DNA from 3 places in the Pseudomonas sp. 15C genome. Region 1 is predicted to be linked to each of the others. Evidence: predicted binding sites of a transcription regulator. Region 1 holds the regulator's gene; each other region holds the start of a gene.

Region 1 (4,001 bases):
GGTGCAGCCGGGGCCGAAGCGATCGCCGATTCCAGCGCATCAACGGCGAAGTTGCCCTTGCCGTGCAGCTGATCAAGCAGAGCTTCGAATTCGTCGTCGGTGATGTCGGAGCTGTCGCCTTTGGCCGGTGCGGCAGGAGCCGCGGCGGTCGGTGCGACTGCGTCAGCCGCAAACTGACCTTTGCCGTGCAACTGATCGAGCAACGACTCGAACTCGGCGTCGGTGATTTCATCGCTGGCCGGCACATCGGCGGCCGGCGCAGGGGCCGCAGCGGCCGGGGCTTCGGCTTCGGCCTTGACGGCGTTCAGCGAGTCCAGCAACTGCTCGAATTCGTTATCGGTGATGTCGCCGGATGCGTCGCCTTGGACGACCAGTTCCTCGATCATCTCGGCCACTGGCGAAGCCGGGGCTTCGTCAGCGGTTTGCGGCTCGGCCAGACGCGCCAGCGCGGCCAGCAGTTCCGGCGTGGCGGCGGTGATCGGTGCACGCTCGCGGACTTCGCTGAACATGCTGTTCACCGCGTCCAGTGCTTCGAGCACGACGTCCATCAGTTCTGCATCAACGCGACGCTCACCCTTACGGAGGATGTCGAACACGTTTTCGGCGATGTGACAGCACTCCACCAGCTCATTGAGCTGAAGGAAGCCGGCGCCCCCTTTTACAGTGTGGAAACCGCGAAAAATTGCGTTGAGCAGGTCTGCGTCATCCGGGCGGCTTTCCAGCTCGACCAGTTGTTCGGACAGTTGCTCAAGAATCTCGCCGGCCTCAACCAGGAAATCCTGAAGGATCTCTTCATCGGCGCCGAAGCTCATTAATGGGGTGCTCCTACAGGTCTAAAAACCCAAAAAACCCGAAATTCCGAAAATCTAGAATCCAAGGCTGGATAACAAATCGTCCACATCGTCCTGACCGGACACAACGTCTTCTCGTTTATCGGCATGAATCTGCGGACCTTCACCCTGCGAGAGATGTTTTTGTGGATCTTTTTCGGCAAGCATCGCGGCACGGTCATGTTCGATGCCCGCAAAGCGGTCGACCTGACTGGCCATGAGGACGAGTTTGAGCAGATTGCTTTCGACTTCGGTGACCAGTTGGGTCACGCGCTTGATCACCTGACCGGTGAGGTCCTGGTAATCCTGGGCCAGCAGGATGTCGTTGAGATTGCTCGACACCGCACGGTTGTCCGTGCTGCTGCGTGACAGAAAACCGTCGACCCGGCGCGCCAGCTCGCGGAACTCTTCAGCCCCGACCTCGCGACGCATGAAGCGACCCCAATCGGCGCTCAACGTCTGGGCTTCATCGGCCAGACTGTTGACCACCGGCGTGGCGCTTTCCACCAGATCCATGGTGCGGTTGGCCGCGGCTTCCGTCAGCTTGACTACATAGCCCAGGCGTTCGGTGGCGTCGGTGATTTGCGACACTTCCTCGGCCTGCGGCATGTGCGGATCGATCTGGAAATTGACGATCGCACTGTGCAGTTCACGCGTGAGCTTGCCCACTTCCTGATACAGGCCACGGTCACGGGTCTGATTGAGCTCATGGATCAGTTGCACCGCGTCGCCGAACCTGCCTTTTTCAAGGCTCTCGACCAGTTCGACCGCGTGTTTTTTCAGGGTCGATTCAAAATCGCCCTGTGAAGATTCGTTATGCTCCATAGCTCCCCCGCGCGTTCTCAGCCGATGCGTTCGAAAATCTTCTCGATTTTGTCTTTCAACGCCTGAGCCGTGAAAGGTTTGACCACGTAGCCATTCACACCGGCCTGAGCGGCTTCGATGATCTGCTCACGCTTGGCTTCAGCGGTCACCATCAACACTGGCAGGTGCTTGAGTTTTTCATCGGCGCGCACATGGCGCAGCAGGTCGATACCGGTCATGCCCGGCATGTTCCAGTCCGTTACCAGAAAGTCGATGCTGCCGCTGTTGAGTACCGGGATGGCGGTGGTGCCATCGTCGGCCTCGACGGTGTTGGTGAACCCAAGATCGCGCAGCAGGTTCTTGATGATCCGCCGCATCGTTGAGAAGTCATCAACGATGAGGATTTTCATGTCTTTGTTCAATTCGACCTCCAAGCAGTCTTAAACGCGCCCAGCACCTGGACGCGCCACTTCAATCAATTGGCGCAGCACTTAAAGTTTGTCTGGAGCACAACGGATCGAGACCGGCGCCGCTCATCACCGCACCAGCCTCGTTTCGCAGTGTCCCCACACTGCCTTCAGCGCGCTCGCCACTCCCCCAAACGCCCCCGCAAACGGGCCGCGCACTGGCTGTGTAACTGGCTGACCCGCGATTCACTGACGCCAAGGACTTCACCGATCTCCTTGAGGTTCAGCTCTTCGTCGTAGTACAGCGCCAACACCAGTCGCTCACGCTCCGGCAAATTGGCAATCGCGTCCGCCAGCGCCGTCTGGAAGCGTTCATCTTCCAGATCGCGTGACGGCTCCATATGAGCACTGGCGCCATCCTCGTGCAGCCCTTCGTGTTCGCCGTCCTGCAAGAGGTCGTCGAAACTGAACAGGCGGCTGCCCAAAGTGTCATTCAGAATCCCGTAATAATCGTCGAGACTCAATTGGAGTTCGGCCGCAACCTCGTGATCTTTAGCGTCACGGCCGGTTTTAGCTTCAATCGAGCGAATTGCGTCGCTGACCATCCGGGTATTGCGGTGGACCGAGCGTGGCGCCCAATCCCCTTTGCGCACTTCATCGAGCATCGCGCCGCGGATTCGAATGCCCGCGTACGTTTCGAAACTGGCGCCCTTGCTGGCGTCGTATTTGGTCGACACTTCGAGCAGGCCGATCATACCGGCCTGGATCAGGTCTTCGACCTGCACACTGGCTGGCAAACGTGCCAGCAAGTGATAGGCAATGCGCTTGACCAGTGGCGCGTAACGCTCGATCAACTCGTACTGCGCGTCACGCGCCGACTTCTTGTAAAGATTCATGCCACTGGCGGTCATATCACAGGCCCTGCGGTTTGCTGCACGAGACGCTCGACGAAAAACTCCAGATGGCCGCGCGGGTTGGCCGGCAACGGCCACGTGTCGACCTTCTGCGCGATGGCCTTGAAGGCCAGGGCGCACTTGGAGCGTGGAAAGGCTTCGTAGACGGCGCGTTGTTTCTGCACGGCCTTGCGCACGCTTTCGTCATACGGGACGGCGCCGACGTATTGTAGGGCGACGTCAAGGAAACGGTCCGTGACCTTGGTCAACTTGGCGAACAGGTTGCGCCCTTCCTGCGGGCTCTGCGCCATGTTGGCGAGGACGCGGAAGCGGTTCATGCCGTAATCGCGGTTGAGCAGTTTGATCAGTGCGTAGGCGTCGGTGATCGAGGTCGGCTCGTCACACACCACCAGCAACACTTCCTGCGCGGCGCGGACGAAACTGACTACCGAGTCACCAATGCCCGCAGCGGTGTCGATCACCAGCACGTCGAGATTGTCGCCGATGTCGCTGAACGCCTGAATCAGGCCGGCGTGCTGCGCCGGGCTCAGGTGGACCATGCTCTGCGTGCCGGACGCCGCCGGCACGATGCGAATCCCGCCCGGGCCCTGCAACAGCACGTCGCGCAGTTCACAGCGGCCTTCGATCACGTCGGCCAGCGTGCGTTTGGGGGTCAGCCCCAGCAGAACGTCGACGTTCGCCAGACCGAGGTCGGCGTCCAGCAGCATGACCCGACGGCCAAGCTCTGCCAGCGCCAGCGACAAGTTCACTGACACGTTAGTCTTGCCGACGCCACCTTTGCCGCCGGTCACCGCGATCACCTGTACGGGATGCATGCTGCCCATGTTATTTCTTTACCTTGTCTTGCATAGACGGAGGCCACATTACTGGCTGCGCGTTCCGGATCGGAACAATGCGTGGCAGACCATCGATGTAGGTACAAAAACTGTTCATGATTACCTCAGCCAACCTGCTTGGTCGGGCTGTGATAGATATCAGCGAACATGTCAGCCATGGCTTCTTCGCTGGGTTCTTCCTGCATTTGCACGCTGACGGCGCGGCTGACC
Region 2 (4,001 bases), on a different contig from region 1:
AAGACTATCTGACGAGCAGTCAAACCGAAGGCCGTTATGAAATCGAAGTCAACCAGCTCGACCCGCGCATGCGCATGCCGATGTGCGACAAGGAATTGACAGCGACGCTGGAGAGTCCGGCACGTCCTTTGGGTCGGGTTACGGTGAAGGTTCGCTGCGAGGGTACATCGCCCTGGACGGTGTTCGTACCCGCTCAAGTCCGGCTGTTTCGCGAGATTGTGACGACCACGCGTGCGCTCAAACGCGCCGGCATTATCGAGCCGCAGGACGTGACCTTGCGCGAGCGCGACGTCAGCCAGATCAATCAGGGCTTTCTGACTTCGGTAGACGAAGCGATCGGGCAGAAATTGACCCGACCAACGGTCGCCGATCAGGTCATCACCCAGGTTCATCTGGAGCAGGCGGAAGTCATTCGCAAGGGCGATCAGGTCATCATCACCGCACGCAGCGGGACATTGGCCGTGCGCATGCCGGGCGAAGCCCTGGCCAACGGCGGCCTGAAAGAACAGATCCGGGTAAAAAACCTCAATTCACAACGGGTGATCAAGGCGCAGGTCACCGCGCCGGGACAAGTGGAAGTGGCCATGTGAACGCCCTGTGAGAAAACTGGCGCCGACCTCGCCGCTTCCCTAAACTGTGTCGCAGCAGGACAAGCCGCGATGCAGCCAGGCGCATTGGAAAAATGTGCCTAAAGTTTTTCATGGGATAGCCGAAAACATGGCAAGCGTCCAAATTCCCAGAGGTTTTTATCATGGTCATCGATTTCAGCCGTTTGAACAGTTCCTCGTCACTGACAGGCAGCACACGTACCAGCAACGCCAAGGAAAGCGCTGAAAACAGCCCCTCCGCGCCGCTGAATACCCAGGCCGAACAGGCCAATGCCGCCAAAAGCGGGGAATCGGTACACCTCAGCAATGAGGCTCAACAGTTGCAGAAGGTCACTGACAAGCTGCGCGATCAGCCTGCTGTCGACAAAGCCCGTGTGGCCGAGTTGAAAGCCGCGATTGCCGATGGCAGCTATAAAGTCGACAGCAACCGTGTAGCCAGCAAACTGCTCAACTTCGAAGCCCAGCGCTAGGCTTTTGCCGGCGCCAGGCTTTTGGACGCTTAAACCCCAAGGCCAGCCATGCACGACACTACTTTATTGCAACTGATCGACGACGACTTTGCTCCAGCGCAAGAACTGCTGGAGTTGCTGCAAACCGAATCCCTCGCGTTGCACGGTCGTGACATGCCCCTGCTGGAAGAAATTCTGGCGCGCAAGCAGGCGTTGATCATTCTGCTGGAACAGCATGGCCGCAAGCGCAGCGAAATTCTCGCCAGCCTCAATCTGCCGACCGATCGCAACGGCCTGCAACAACTGGCCGCGCAATCGAGCGTTGGCGAGCAGTTGTTGCGTCAGGGCGACGCCCTGACCGACCTGATTGCCCAATGCCAGGCAGCCAACGTCAAGAATGGCCAGTCGATCCGCATTCAGCAGGCCACCACGGCCAATCAGCTGAAAATCCTCACCGGGGGCGAACCGCCAGCGTTGTACGACGCCAGCGGCACCTTTGCCAAGCCCGCCAAACCGCGTCCGCTCAGCCAGGCATGAGCCGTTGATGCGCCAGCTCTATCAACCCGCGGAACATGCTGGCAAAATGCTGGCTAGTCGTCATATTTTGTCTGGAGATTGATAAACCGTGTCCAACGCCCTCAGCGCGGATGATGCTCCGCAGCCCCCTAAGGTGCTCACCACGCCACTGGAAATCTCCAGCAACCTGCGCCAGCTGCAGGACAGCCACGATCCGCTGATCATCACCTTCCACGAGCGCAGCCAACGCTTCCAGAGCTACCTGATCAAAGTCGACCGCGACAGCGCCTCGATCGCTCTGGACGAAATGATCCCGCGCGATGGCGAACGCTTCCTGCTCGCCGGCGAGCCGTTCAAGGTTGAAGGTTTTCATGACGGCGTACGCATCGCCTGGGAATGCAACGGCACGCTGAATATCGAAGAATCCGACGGCGATCGCTTCTATACCGGCGAGCTGCCGACCGAAGTGGTTTACCACCAGCGCCGCAACGCCTTCCGTGCCGCGCTGAAACTGACCGATCTGGTCAGCGTTGAACTGGGTGGCGAAAAGCTCAAGTCGCCGATCCATGGCAAGCTGCTGGATATTTCCGCGACCGGTTGCAAGTTTCGTTTCGAAGGCGACATCACCGATCGTCTGCAACTGGGCCAGGTCTACGACCGCCTGATCGCCCCGCCGCTGTTCGGCAACCAGCCGATCGCCGTCGAACTGCGCTACCTGCACTTCGAAGAAAAGCTCAATATCACCTTCGCCGGCCTGCGCTTTCACAACATCAGCGGCCCGGCCGCGCGCAACGTCGAACGTTTCGTTTATCAGCTTCAACGTGAAGCGCGGCGGTTTGACAAAGACGATCTCTGAGCCGTAGCGACCCATAAAAAGGGCAGTCCCTCACAGGACTGCCCTTTTTCATGCGCGAGTGCTTATCTTCGATTCAGGGCCGCGCGCCACTGATATCCGGCGCAGGCTTGTCATCTGCGCTGCTCACATCATCTTCGGCTGTGGCTGGCTGCGGTTCGGCTGGCTCGGGTTCTGGCTCTGGATTGGACGGCGCCGGATCCTGGACCATCTGCTCTTGCACCACTTGCTCGTCGACCCGTGGGTCGAGCGCCGCCACCAGTGGCGAACTCGACATGCTGTCGGGCATGGCGACGTGATGCAGCGGCGCATCATCGACCTGATGCAGATTGGTCACCGCTTTCGGCCGAATCCGCCACACCAGTACCAGCGCAAAAAAGCTGAAGAACGCATACAGACTCTGGCTGCCGAGAAACTTCATCAGCACGCCGGCCAGCAGCGGCCCGATGCTCGCGCCCACACCGTAGGTCACCAGCAGCATCGCCGTCAGCGACACCCGTCGATCACCCTCGACATGGTCGTTGGAAAACGCCACGGCCAACGGATACAGGCAGAATTGCACCAGCGAACAGAGGAAGCCCACCACAAACAGCACTTCCAGCGGTACCTGCGGCAACACCGCCAACGGTAGAGCCGCCACTGCCAGAAACCCGGCGAAGCAGCGGATCAACAGCGCCCGGTCGTAGCGATCGGACAACCAGCCGAGCGGCCACTGCACCAGCAAACCGGCAAAGATGCAGCTACCCATGAACAGACCGACCTGCTCGGTCGACAGCCCTTGCTGCGAGGCATACAACGGCGCCAGACCGTAAAACGAACCGATGATCAAACCAGCGCCAAGCACCGTGCTCAACGATTGCGGCACGCGCTTGATAAAGAAGCGTGGCTCCATCGGCGCCGGATGCAGAGGCGCCGGGTGAATCCGCCGGGTCAACGCCACAGGCACCAGACACAGCGCAAAGCACAGCGCGACCAGCATCAGCAGTTCCAGACCGAGGCCCGGGTGCATGACCAGAATCAACTGACCGAGCACCAGGCCCAGATACGAAGCGATCATGTAACCGCTGAACACCAGACCACGTTGATTGGCGTCGGCCTGCTCGTTGAGCCAGCTCTCGATCACCATGTATTGGCACATCATGCCGAGGCCGACGATGGTCCGCAGCACCAGCCACGCCGGCAGCCAATCCACCAGACCATGGCCCAGCACCGCCGCACCGACGATCCCGGCACACGCCGAATAAGCGCGAATGTGCCCGACCCGGGCGATCAGTCGGTGCCCGATCTTGCCGCCCAGCACCAGACCAAAATAGTTGGCGGCCATCAGCGCACCGACCCACAGGCCGTCGACGTTGTCTGCGGCCAGACGCAAGGCCAGATAGGTGGAGAGAAGGCCCGAGCCGATCAACATCATCAGCGAGGCGAAATACAGCGCTCGAAAGGATTTCCAGATTTGGCGCATCGGCGTTCCGAGCGGCTCCTTGCAGTAGATTTCGGGCTAACAAGCGCTAGCCCGATGGCGACAGTACGTCAGGCCTGGGCTGCTAGAACACGCCGTTCCCAGGGGGTGATTTC
Region 3 (4,001 bases), on a different contig from region 1:
CCGCTTCCGGTGAAAAGGACAAGAACGTTTTCTACGGTAAACAGGAACCGAAGTCCGAAGCTGAATTCAAGCAGTGGGTCGACTTCGCCAAGGCACAGGGCGCTATCGGTACGGGTCCGTCGGCCAAGCTGACCCATGGAGGTGACCAGAGTTATTCGGATCTGGTGCAGCCGTGGATGAATCAGTACACCCATGATCAGGGCATGCTCGTGCACGTCTACACCGTCGATGAGCCGGTGGATTACGAGAAAGTCATGGCGGCCGGTGTCGATGGCATCTTTACCAACCGCGCCAGTGAACTGTTGAAATTTTATAAGCGCCCGGCGGCTGGCAGTGTTGATGAGGTGTTGAAGAAGAACGGTTTCTGATTCGTTATCGAGTCGCCTGCTTCGCGAGCAGGCTCGCTCCCAAAGAGCAGTTTTATCGCGAGGCAGAGATTTAAGGGTGAATTAAGTTGCGCTGGTTAATCTGAACTCACTTACACAGATCAACCACTTCAACGCACAACCAAGGAATGAACCGATGAAAACTTTGACTGCCCTGTTTACCGCCGCTGCCCTGACCCTTACCGCTGGCCTGGCTCAGGCCGACGTACGCATCGACCAGATCCCGCAACTGGTGAAAGACGGCAAGATCAAGTCGCTGGAATCGATGAACGCCGAAGCGCTGAAACTGCATCCGGGTGCGACCATTACTGACACCGACCTGGATAACCACTTCAACGGTTATGAGTATGAAGTTGAACTCAAGACCGCTGACGGCAAAGAGTTCGATGTGGACTTTGATGCAACTACCGGCAAGGTGTTGAGCAACAAGCAAGATACTTGATAGAGCGCTGGTAAAGAGCCGCACGATTTAACGATCGTGCGGCTTTTTTGTGGCTGGGGTTTGACGTGAGGTTTGGGGTGACTGGGAAATCGATTCCTCCTCACCCCAGCCCTCTCCCCCAGGAGAGGGAGCCGATTTGCGGGCCGCTCAAACCTGAGTTCGACTCGATATCTTAGGTCGGCGTATGTCCAACACACACCGCGGTCAGTCCCCTCTCCCGTGGGAGAGGGCTAGGGTGAGGGTGAGGGCCAAGCCATCACGCCGAAAAAACTGACGTACCACGCCCCAAACCAATCAAGCACTCAACCGCGCCGTCACTTCATTCAACTGCCCCGACAAACCATGCAGATTCTGGCTGGCACTCTCGGTGCGCTGCACATTATCCAGGTTGGTGCTGGCAATCGCGGTGATCTCGGTGAGGTTGCGCGAGATGTCTTCGGCCACCGAAGTCTGCTCCTCAGCCGCGGTAGCAATCTGCCGGTTCATGTCGCGAATCGCTTCCACTGCATGAGTGATCCGCTCGAGCATCGCGCCAGCCTGGGTCACTTGCTCGACGCTTTCATCGCTGCGCGCCTGGCCGTTGTCGATGGCATGCGCAGCGTCTACCGCGCCGGTCTGCACACTCTGGATGATCTGGTTGATCTCGATGATCGACTCGGCGGTGCGCTGCGCGAGGTTGCGCACTTCGTCGGCGACTACGGCAAATCCACGCCCGGCCTCACCGGCGCGTGCCGCTTCGATGGCGGCGTTGAGCGCGAGCAGGTTGGTCTGTTCGGCGATGCCGCGAATCACTTCCAATACCTTGCCGATGCGCCCGCTATCGGCTTCAAGACGGCGGATCACGGTGGCGGTGTTGGCAATTTCGCCGCGCATCTGGGTGATCGAATGGATGGTGGTCTGCATGACCTTCTCGCCCTGTTGCGCCGACTGATCGGCATCGTCAGCAGCGCGCGCGGCATCAGCGGCGTGGCGCGCGACTTCCTGGGCGGTGGCGGACATTTCGTTCATTGCCGTGGCCACTTGATCGGTGCGGTTGAATTGCTCGTTGGTGCCGCCGGCCATGGTTGTGGCGATGGCGTTCAGCTCACCGCTGGCGCTGTCCAGATCGCTGGCACTGCGCTGCAAACGGGTGAAGGTATCGGCGAGGAAATCGCGCAAGGTGTTCGCCGCGGTGGCGAGATTGCCCAGCTCGTCCTGCCGCTCGTTGGTCACGCGCGCGGCGAGTTGGCCGCGACTCAGTTGGCTCACATAGTCGATGAGTTTGCGGATCGGCTCGACCAGGTTGCGGTTGACCAGCCACAGGCTCAGCAGGCCGATCAACAGCCCCGACGCCAGCATCACCAGCAAGCCGATCCACACAGTGCGATCGGCGCCGGCACTGATCAACGCCGACTGCTCGCTGCCCTGCTGGCGCAGTTCAGCCACCAGTTCGCTCATTTGATCGCTGGTCGCACGGTCGACACCTTTGACTGCTGCGTCGCCCGCCGCCGGATCACCGCCGGCAGCGACATACGCATCGCGGCCCTTCTGATAGGCCGCGCCGAGTTGGCGGTGTTCGTCACGCAGGCGTTCGATGCGGGATTTCAGGCTCGGCTCGATGCCGCTCTGGCTGGCCAGTTCACCGAGGATTTTCTGCACGTCGCGCTGACGCTCTTCGAACTGGCCCCAGTACTTGGCCAGATCCGCCGGCTGCTTGCCGCGCAGCAAGACGTTTTTCCATTCCTGCACCTGCACTTTGAATTGCAGGTTGGCTTCGTCGATCAGTTGCGAGGTGTGCAACGGCCCGGCGAGCAACTGGCTGTAACTCTGTACGCCATTGGACAGGAAATGGAAGCAGGCCAGCGCGATCAACAGCACCGCCAGCAGACTGCCACTCAACAGGGCGAGCATTTGCGCTCTCAGGGATTTTTGCAGCATCGAAGATACTCACGACAGGGGTGGAGCACGCCCGGAACGAGCGTGAAAAATGGCCGGACCTCCCTGTCGGCGAACCTCGGCTCAAAGCCAATGGCGCGCAACCTAACTCAGCTGAGATCGGCGTGCCAGAGCCCTTCTTGAGAAACTTCCGACAGCCGGTAAGGCATTGATTTGACGCCGTTTTACTGTCACATAACGGTCATGTGACATTGCGATGATGCCGCTCAGGTGAACCTGTAAAACCCGCATCAGCCGCCCTCCTCGCAGCGAGCCGCCATGAACCACAGCCTCGATATCAGCCATCGCGATCCAGACCTGTTCGGTTTGCTCTATGGCTTTCGTTTTCTGCCCGGCGAACGCGGGCGCGAAGTCGATTCAGCAACGGCTTTGCGCTGTTTGCAGGACGACAGCGACAGCGGCGAATTCCTCTGGCTGCACTTGAACCTGGCCCACGCAGCGTGCGAGCGCTGGATGAAAAGTCATCTGCAATTGCCGGAAGAATTTTTCGAAGCGCTGCATGAGGGCTCGCGTTCGACGCGCATCGAGCATGTCGACTCGGCATTGCTGGCGGTGGTCAACGATGTGGTGTTCAACCTCAGCAGCATGGTCTCCTCGGACGTATCGACGCTGTGGGTTTGTGTGCGCAGCAAACTGATCGTCAGCGCTCGCCTGCAACCGTTGCACTCGGTGGACAAATTGCGCTCGTCGGTGAAGGCCGGCGAGCGCTTTCGGTCGCCGTCGGAATTGCTCGTGCATCTGCTGCGCGATCAGGGCGAGGTGCTGACGCAGATCGTGCGCAAAACCAGCCTGAGCGTCGATCAGATCGAGGACGAATTGCTCTCCTCGCGGTTGTCGACCAACCGTGCCGAACTCGGCGCCAACCGCCGCGTGCTGGTGCGCCTGCAACGCTTGCTGGCGCTGGAACCGGGTTCGCTGCTGCGCCTGCTCAACCGTCCGCCGCCGTGGTTGCAGAAGGAGGACGTGAAGGAGTTGCGCAAGTCTACCGAGGAGTTCGCGCTGATCATCAACGACCTCACCGCCCTCGGTGAGCGAATCAAATTGCTTCAGGAAGAGATCGCCGCCAACCTCAACGAACAGAGCAACCGCACGCTGTTTACCCTGACCGTGGTGACGGTACTGGCGCTGCCGATCAACATCATCGCCGGTTTCTTCGGCATGAATGTCGGCGGCGTGCCGTTGTCGCAGGACCCGCACGGGTTCTGGGTACTGGTCGCGCTGGTGGCGACATTCACCGT

Evidence for each region. Region 1 encodes FliA, which starts transcription of late flagellar genes. Its sites were predicted from a motif close to CTAAAGTTTNNNNNNNNNNNGCCGNTAA; they were not measured.
Region 2: a site for FliA is predicted at 689-716, ahead of flgM (flagellar biosynthesis anti-sigma factor FlgM). Genes of this name have one in related genera too.
Region 3: a site for FliA is predicted at 2,860-2,887, ahead of ACYYKW_RS08665 (methyl-accepting chemotaxis protein). Genes of this name have one in related genera too.

Annotation. Positions count from the first base shown of each region.
Region 1 is NZ_JBUDGD010000023.1:50,603-54,603, reverse strand. Features, by position in the region: gene ACYYKW_RS14080 (chemotaxis protein CheA) at 1-812, opposite strand, end outside; gene ACYYKW_RS14075 (protein phosphatase CheZ) at 867-1,655, opposite strand; gene ACYYKW_RS14070 (chemotaxis response regulator CheY) at 1,673-2,044, opposite strand; gene fliA (RNA polymerase sigma factor FliA) at 2,212-2,952, opposite strand; gene fleN (flagellar synthesis regulator FleN) at 2,949-3,779, opposite strand; gene flhF (flagellar biosynthesis protein FlhF) at 3,896-4,001, opposite strand, start outside.
Region 2 is NZ_JBUDGD010000080.1:5,593-9,593, forward strand. Features, by position in the region: gene flgA (flagellar basal body P-ring formation chaperone FlgA) at 1-590, shown strand, start outside; gene flgM (flagellar biosynthesis anti-sigma factor FlgM) at 752-1,078, shown strand; gene ACYYKW_RS24750 (flagella synthesis protein FlgN) at 1,127-1,594, shown strand; gene ACYYKW_RS24755 (flagellar brake protein) at 1,683-2,429, shown strand; gene ACYYKW_RS24760 (MFS transporter) at 2,503-3,888, opposite strand; gene ACYYKW_RS24765 (glutamine synthetase family protein) at 3,957-4,001, opposite strand, start outside.
Region 3 is NZ_JBUDGD010000011.1:63,184-67,184, reverse strand. Features, by position in the region: gene ACYYKW_RS08675 (glycerophosphodiester phosphodiesterase) at 1-368, shown strand, start outside; gene ACYYKW_RS08670 (PepSY domain-containing protein) at 523-828, shown strand; gene ACYYKW_RS08665 (methyl-accepting chemotaxis protein) at 1,123-2,745, opposite strand; gene ACYYKW_RS08660 (transporter) at 3,022-4,001, shown strand, end outside.